Regions from separate parts of the Enterococcus sp. LJL128 genome, predicted to be linked through region 2. Evidence: predicted binding sites of a transcription regulator. Region 2 holds the regulator's gene; the other holds the start of a gene.

Region 1 (4,331 bases), on a different contig from region 2:
AGAATTGGAGCAGGCAGGTATTGACTACGGGATGACACATCTTCAAAGCAGTTATGGTGTGGTGAATTACCCAGAGCTTACCTATGATTACGCCAGAATCGGTCTTTTTCTTTATGGCGTACTTAGTCAAACGGATTACCAGCTAAAGGAACAGTTAACACTCAAGCCAGTGCTGTCGATTCAAGCCATTCTAATCTCGGTGAAATCCGTTGCGTATGGGCAGTATCTCGGCTATGGAACTGGTAGACAGGCGGTAAAAGGGCAGAAGGTTGGTGTTGTTTCGATAGGCTATGCCGATGGAATTTCTCGAAATTTATCGGAGACAGGTTATAGGCTAAGCTATGAAGATCAGGAGCTGCCTCAAATCGGTATGATTTGCATGGACATGCTGCTGGTGGATTTAACCGAAGCACCAGCTATTCAGCCAGGGGTAGTTATAACGGTGCTGGAGAATGGTGAAGAAGCCGCTAAAAAAAGTCAAACGATTACGAATGAGATTCTAAGCAGGATCGGTAGCCGGCTGGAAAATTGAAAACGAGGTCGAGACAAAAGTGTTTAGCTCCGAGAACCAAGTAGGTACTGTTCAACATCAGCTCATTCCTCGCTGTGTTTCACAGCAATAAGACGAATTATCCGAAAATTGTCAAGAAACACTACAAGGGAACCGAGTAGATGTTGATTGATACCTACCTGGAGCTTTTCATATTTTTGAGATAGTTCGGCTTATTTCCGAGAACTTCAACTCTTAGTGCTTTTAGCACTTAGAAGTTGATGCTATCGGAACGAAGTGTAGTGAGCTACTTTTGGAACGCCGTTTATTCGGATTTTAGAGAAAGAAGAGTTCGGGCATTTTCTTATGTCCCAAACTCGTTTTTTCAACAGGTTGAACTTTTAGCTATCCTTTAGTACAGAAACAATTGCTTCGTTAAAAGCCGGCAGGTCATCTGGATTCCGACTAGTTACAAGTTTCTTATCAATGACAACGGCCTGATCTTCAACCTCAGCGCCAGCGTAATGAATATCCGGCTGTACAGTTAGATAGGCAGTCATTTTACGTCCGCTAGTTAAACCAGTCTGGATAAATAATTGGGGACCATGGCAAATCGCAAATAACGGCAAGTCATTTTCCAAATAGTAGGCAGTGAAATCTACAAAACGTTGATCTGCACGTAGCTGGTCAGGTGAAAACCCTCCAGGAATTAGCAACGCAGAAAATTCCTCTGGGGAAACATCATCAATCGCTGCATCAATGACAAAGGTCTCTCCCTTTTTTCCAGTAATAGTTTTGCCAGCTTCTTTTTCAATTAGCGTCAAAGTGTAACCGGCACTTTCCAAGGCTTTTTTTGGTGAGGTCAATTCTACGTCTTCCACCATATCTGTAACTAATACTGCAACTTTTCCTGTGTTTGTCATCGAATCTCCTCTTTCCTGTTTGTTGTGGCTGAATGAATCAGCTTAACTTTATCCTAACGTGATTTTTTTAAGTATTCAAAAGATAGGCACTTCTTTGTTTGAACAATCCTGACTTTTTGGTAAAATAGAAGAGTGACCGGAATGGATAGTCATTCCTTACTGAAAAGCAGGAGGTATGTATAAATGTATCGTTTAGAAGAAGAAGAAAAAGAAAATACACCGAAAAATGATCAAAGTTTGATTATGAAGAAATTATGGGAAGAGCGGACAATTCTGATTTATGGTGAAGTAACACAGGATTTAGCCAGAGAGGTTTCTTCTCAGCTGCTTTTATTAGCAGCAATGGGTGATGAGCCTATTAAGATTTTTGTCAATAGTCCGGGAGGACATGTAGAATCTGGAGACACTATCCACGACATGATTCAGTTTGTTAAGCCAGAGGTTATCGTTGTAGGTACTGGCTGGGTGGCAAGTGCCGGTGTCACAATCTATCTTGCGGCAGATGCCAAGAATAGATACTGCCTGCCGAATACTCGGTTTATGATTCATCAGCCGGCTGGCGGAGTACAAGGTCAAGGAACAGAGATTCAAATTGAAGCGAAGGAAATTGTCCGTATGAGAGAACGTGTTAACCGGATGATTGCTGAAGCAACAGGTCAAACCTATGAACAGGTAGCTAAAGATACAGACCGCAATTTCTGGATGTCTGCAGAAGAAGCCAAAGAATATGGCATGGTATCTAAAATTATTAAATCCAGCGACGAAATTTAATAAGTCAAATGATGTGTCAAGTGGCTGACATCTAATGAGTAGAGCTAGAGGTGTTTAATTCTGGAAAGACATTTTTTAGAAAAAGACAGGAGTAGAGACAGAAGAGGCAGCATCGAGAAATAAAAAAGAGCTGCTCTGTCACAGTTTAGTGTTGATAAGTACTTCTATCTAGTTTTTTATTCAGGTTTAAAGAGCGAAATAAGCGGAGTGTCCGTTTTGTTTCGCTCTTTTATGTTTATAAGGCTTTAGAATTTCAAAAAAAATTTGAAAAATCCTAGAATATTTTACAAAAAATAACAGTAGTTATTTTTATAGAACTATAGGTTTTTATTCTGGGCTTGTCAGCAAGAGGGGAAAACGGTAAAATAAATTGATAATAAAAGAAAGTAGGAAGAAAAGTGAAACCAAATTTAGGCTATTATATTCAAAAGATTAACGATATTGTGCAGGAGACCGAAAAAATCGGCGAAAATATGAATGTTTATTACGAGGAGCTGCGTCAGGCAATCGACGATAAGAAGACAGCAGAGCTTTCTCCAGAGCGGATTACAGAGATTCAGGGAATCTTTAAAGAAGGTACGATGAAATATGAAGACTTGCTAAAATTAATTCTAGGTCTTCGTCCACCAGTAAAAGTAATTGGCGTTCATAAAAAATTAGAACGTTCTTATACAGAATATGTTGCGGGATGCAATGAAATGGTTCTCTCCTTGAATCCAGAAAAAGGGATGGATGTTGAACTTTTTGAAGCTTCAGAAGCAAAACAGGATTTGGCAACAGATGATATTTCTTTCTGTATTACAAAAATGAGCAATGTTTTATTAAAGAAATAAATATAAAATAACAAAAAAATCTCATTTTATTTTTAAGATGTTTTTACTAGACAAAGCTAGAGAAGTATTGTATTATTTAGACATACCAACAACAACCTTTTTATTTTTCATTTTACTCTTATTGAGTAATACTCCTTTTCCATCGGCTTGCCAAAGCCGATGGTTTTTTTTATCTCTTTTTTTTATTTTGTTTATTTAATTATTTAAAAATTTTATTTCGAACAAGATAGAAGGCGCCAATTAAACCAGCATCATTTTGATGCTGACAACGGTCCACTGGTGTTTTAAAAAGAGACCATTCGGGAAAATCTTTTAAGGGCTGCTCAATTAGGCTCAGCAAATTTGGATTTTGACTCACTCCGCCTCCAATCAGGACCTTCTCCGGATTCATCGTAACTATGACATTATAGATACACAGAGCAATATATTCACCCCAGCGTTTCAAAACAATTTTTTTCTCAAACGTATTTCCTTTGAAAATTTCTTCCCCAGTCACTGGAGTATCTGAAGTAATGCCCAGCCGCTGCCGATACAGATTTAATAAACCTTGTGTTGAGGCATACTTAGCAATAATTTCATTTTTGCCATGTTCATTGGGAATCAACATCATACCAAACTCTCCAGCGCTGAAGCCGGATCCTTTCACTAAGGTACCATTTTGAATGATACCGCCGCCGATACCTGTACCCAAGGTCATAACAACAAAATCCTTATGTCCCTGACCGTTGCCTGAGTACATTTCAGCTAAGGCCGCACAGTTTCCGTCATTTTCAATAAAGATCGGGTATTTATTGCCAGTTCGTTCCATTAGCATATGCACAAAGGGCTTCCCACGTAATGGATGGATGGCACCGGAAACAATCAAAGTACCGCTTTCACTATCAATCACTCCTGGAAAGCTAAAACCAATCCCTTTAATTTCATGGACTATCTCATATTCTAGAATCACTTCTTCAAGCAGCGAGAAGAAGGCTTCTTCTGTTTCTATTTCAGTTGGACGCTTTCCTTTTGCGACGAGGTTGCCTTCCAGGTCAAATAAGCCGTATTTTACAAAGATGCCGCCGACATCAAAACTAATAATCATTTTTCATCGCCTTTCTTATCTATATAAATCCTGTAAAAGTTTTATTGCGCAGGAAAGTATATGTACGAGAATTTCATAAATGCATTAAAACTCATTTTTTAACACGAGTCAGTTATTGAAAAAAATTTCAGTTTTATAAAAAAATAATAATTATAAATGCGTTTCTTTTACAGGATTTATAGTAATATTCCTTTTTTTAATTGAGGACAGAATAGAAACATTTATCTGGA
Region 2 (4,331 bases):
TTACAGAAGAGGCTCCAGCCCGCAGTGCTTTTCAGGTAGGAGCATTACCTAATAACGGGTTAGTAGAAATTGAAGTAATCGCTGTAAGATAGGTTGCTTTATAATTAATAAAAACTAAAAAAAGCCTCATACAAAGCTGAAAATAGGCTTCGTATGAGTTTTTTTTATGTGTAGAGCGTGTTGGGAAAAATGAGCTTATTTCTATGTCACAGCTTTCTTTTGTATTATATTTTTTGTTCAGCCCGTTTAATTAACTGAGTAATTTCATTATGTGTGGGAACCAATACAGGGCCATGTCCGCAAAAAGTTTTGTAAATTGTATAATCTGCGTATAGACTTTTGACTGAATCAACAGCTGCCTGCTTATCTACAGTAGCAAAAGCTGGAAAAGGAAAACGCCAGCGCAAATCTCCGGAAATAGCAGCTCCGCCCCTAGTTTGAATTAAATCACCTACGTAGCTTGAAAGACTCCGTGTATCAATCAATGAAATTGATCCATTGGTATGGCCAGGCGTTTCATATACAACTAAGCTTCCTAAGACATCTTTGTGCTTCAGCAGCAGATCCGGTTCTATCGGTAGATGGATATTTCTCACGCCTGTTTTACTATCTGAAAATTCTTGTGCACCAATGCAGACTTTTGCTTTTGGAAAATAATTTTTTATTTTATTGATATCTCCAGTATGATCGGCATGTGCATGGGTCAGAATGATATACTTCAAAGGTTTGCCGGTATCCTCTACCGCTTTAATGATGGGTTCTGCCATCCCTTGTTTACTACAATCGATTAGTACACAGTAGTCTTTTTCTAAAATAATGTAGCAATTTATAGGAAATATCCGCGGCATCGTAATCAGCTGCAGTGATTCTTCAGTGGAATGATAAATTGTTTTCATATGTTTCCTCCTTGATTTCTTCAAATAATTTTTCAATAAAACTATCTAAAGAGTGATCAGTGCCGCTATTTTCCAAGTGCTGTTTCAACTGCTGAAAGTCATCCGTATAGGGGATTTGCTTTAACAGCTGTAGAATTGCCTGATAATGTCGCACGGCTCTCTCTAAATCGCTAATTTTTTTCTCTAGTAAAGTTTTACCCTGCTGGTTGCAGTCTTCAGAAAGCTCCTGGTCAAAGAGCAGCACGAAGGTGTTGATTTCCTTTAGAGAAAAGCGGGCATATTTCATTACAGCGATATATTTTAGCTTGAGCAGCTCTTCTTTTGAATAGATGCGGTAATTGTTGTCGCTGCGTTTAGGTGTAATCAGTTTTTCTTTTTCATAATACCGGATAGTGTCTTTTGAAAGGTTTGTCAGCTTAGCAATCTCGTTGATTGTCCATTCAGTGGTCATGTTGTTTTCCTCCTGATTTCATCATAACATTAGAGTAAACTCCAAGGTCAATACTGAAAATGTGAATTATTTGTTGAAAATCCTTTGATTTTTCAATAAAGTATAAGCTTTCTTCTTTATTTACTTGTACAAAAACGATATAATTATGGTCAGTATTAGTCAAGGGAGAAGGATAATGTCATGAACAATAAGAACACTTCTGATCTGATTGAAGCCTATTTGAAAAAGATACTAGAAGATAGCAGTAAGATTGAGATTCGACGTGCCGAGATGGCCAATTTATTCAATTGTGTCCCTTCCCAGATAAATTATGTAATTAATACTCGTTTTACCATTCAGCGGGGATATTCTGTTGAAAGTAAACGAGGTGGAGGCGGCTATATCCGAATTGCCAAGGTTCAGCTATCTGACAGTACACAGCTGCTTAAGCAGATGGAGCAATTCATTGGTGATCAGCTATCAGAGAAAGACGCATTGGTTTTTGTGCAGAAATTATATGAAGAAGAAGTAGTGACGAAGAAGGAAGGCAATTTGATGCTTGCTGCTTTGGGAAAAAATGTGCTGGGAAAATTTGGCGCACAGGAAGATTTTTTACGTGCTCAGTTAATGTATGCTTTTTTGGAGCGTCTGAGCTATGAGGAGGAATAGTTTATGGATGAGTTATTTACAGATAGCGCTAAAGCCGTTTTGGCTATTGCACAGGAAGAGGCAAAATATTTCAAGCATCAGTCGGTTGGCTCAGAACACTTGCTGCTGGCATTAGTAATTGAGCCGAAAGGTATTGCCGGCAAAACACTGCGCCAGTTGAATGTAGAAAAAAATGATATTCGCGAGGAAATTGAACACTTGATGGGGTACGGAATGGCAAAATCCTATCCAAAAGGGATTTATCTACCTTATTCACCTCGGGCGAAGCAAATTTTTGCTTACTCTGGAGAAGAAGCTAAACGCTTAGGTGCTCCGAATATTGGGACAGAGCATTTGCTGCTGGGGTTGTTGCGTGATGAAGATATATTAGCTTCACGAATTCTAGTAAATTTAGGTTTAAGCCTAATCAAGGTTCGGCAGCTGCTTATGAAAAAAATTGGTATTAATGACCCACAGATGGCGATGTCTGGCAACAAACGGAAAAATCAAAAGGGTGCTGCGCAAAAGGGCGGCGGTACACCTACACTAGATTCGCTTGCTAGAGATTTAACGAAATTGGCTCGAGAAAAGAACCTTGATCCAGTTGTTGGCCGTTCAGATGAAGTAAGAAGACTGATTCAGATTTTAAGTAGAAGAACTAAAAATAATCCTGTACTGGTTGGTGAACCAGGTGTAGGTAAAACAGCAATTGCTGAAGGTCTGGCACAGAAGATAGTTAATGGAGAGGTTCCTCAGGCTATGCAGGAAAAACGTCTGATGATGTTGGATATGGGTGCACTGGTAGCCGGGACTAAGTACCGTGGCGAGTTTGAAGATCGATTGAAAAAAGTCATCGACGAAATTTATCAAGACGGTCAGGTAATCCTGTTTATCGATGAGCTTCATACGTTAATTGGTGCCGGCGGTGCTGAAGGAGCAATTGATGCTTCCAATATTTTAAAGCCGGCATTGGCTCGAGGCGAACTACAGACGATTGGTGCAACAACCCTAGATGAATATCAAAAATATATCGAAAAAGATTCTGCTTTGGAAAGACGTTTTGCTCGTGTGCAGATTGATGAGCCAACACCGGAAGAAGCTATTGAGATTTTGAAGGGACTACGGTCCAGATATGAGGCTCATCATGGGGTTGAGATTACTGATGAAGCACTGCATGCAGCAGTACAGCTTTCTGTCCGCTACATCAATTCACGGCAATTGCCGGACAAAGCGATTGATTTGATGGATGAGTCAGCAGCTAAAGTTCGTTTGGATTTGGCGGATGAACCTTCAGAAATTAATCATTTGCGTACAGAGATTCAGGAACTGTCAGATGAAAAGGAAGAAGCTATTCTGGAACAGTCCTTTGAAAGTGCAGCGAGACTGCGGATGAAGGAAAAGAAACTGATGCAGAAACTGGAGAATTTGTTGCTGCTGGAGCAAAAAGAAGCATCAGGTTATACAAATAGAGTAACAGATGAAGATGTTGCAGCAGTGGTTTCTCAATGGACAGGCGTGCCGCTGCAGCAGCTGGAGAAAAAAGAGAGTGAACGATTGATGGAGCTCGAATCAATTCTTCACCATCGTGTTGTTGGACAAGATGAAGCAGTTCAAGCCGTTTCCAGAGCAATTCGCCGGGCACGAAGCGGTCTGAAGGATCCGAATCGGCCGATTGGTTCCTTTATGTTCCTTGGTCCTACTGGAGTAGGAAAGACAGAGCTGGCGAAAGCATTGGCTGAAACGATGTTTGGCAGTGAAGATGCCCTGATTCGGGTGGATATGTCTGAGTTTATGGAAAAATATAGTACCAGCCGACTGATTGGTTCACCTCCAGGGTATGTAGGTTATGAAGAAGGTGGTCAGTTGACTGAAAAAATTCGTCAAAAACCATATTCTGTAATCTTGCTGGATGAGGTGGAAAAGGCTCATCCGGATGTTTTCAATATTCTTTTACAAGTGTTGGATGATGGTCATTTGACTGATTCTAAAGGACGTAAGGTCGATTTTAGAAATACTATATTGATTATGACGTCAAATATTGGTGCAACTGCGATTCGTGAAGAGAAGAATGTTGGATTCAACGTTCAGGATTTAACGAAGGATCATAATGCAATGCAGAAGCGAATTTTGGAAGAACTGAAAAAAGCATTTCGTCCGGAATTTCTTAACCGGATTGATGAAACGATTGTCTTCCGTTCGCTGGATCAGGATGAAATTCATGAAATTGTTAAGATAATGAGTAAGGCTATTGTGGTACGGATGGCTGAACAAGATGTCTATGTGAAGATTACACCATCTGCAATTGATGTCATAGGAAAAGTAGGCTTTGATCCTGAATACGGTGCACGTCCAATCCG

What was found. Region 2 encodes CtsR, which represses protease genes until heat stress. Its sites were predicted from a motif close to TTGGTCAAAAAAGGTCAAANA; they were not measured.
Region 1: a site for CtsR is predicted at 1,509-1,529, ahead of AC1Z3K_RS04850 (ATP-dependent Clp protease proteolytic subunit). Genes of this name have one in related genera too.

The regions. Positions count from the first base shown of each region.
Region 1 is NZ_JBXPBP010000002.1:384,689-389,019, forward strand. It holds gene vanT (membrane-bound serine racemase VanT) at 1-532, shown strand, start outside; gene AC1Z3K_RS04845 (type 1 glutamine amidotransferase domain-containing protein) at 892-1,413, opposite strand; gene AC1Z3K_RS04850 (ATP-dependent Clp protease proteolytic subunit) at 1,597-2,184, shown strand; gene AC1Z3K_RS04855 (hypothetical protein) at 2,583-3,017, shown strand; gene AC1Z3K_RS04860 (ROK family protein) at 3,217-4,101, opposite strand.
Region 2 is NZ_JBXPBP010000028.1:390-4,720, reverse strand. It holds gene AC1Z3K_RS18420 (RidA family protein) at 1-92, shown strand, start outside; gene AC1Z3K_RS18415 (MBL fold metallo-hydrolase) at 225-896, opposite strand; gene AC1Z3K_RS18410 (MerR family transcriptional regulator) at 871-1,347, opposite strand; gene AC1Z3K_RS18405 (CtsR family transcriptional regulator) at 1,528-1,995, shown strand; gene AC1Z3K_RS18400 (ATP-dependent Clp protease ATP-binding subunit) at 1,999-4,331, shown strand, end outside.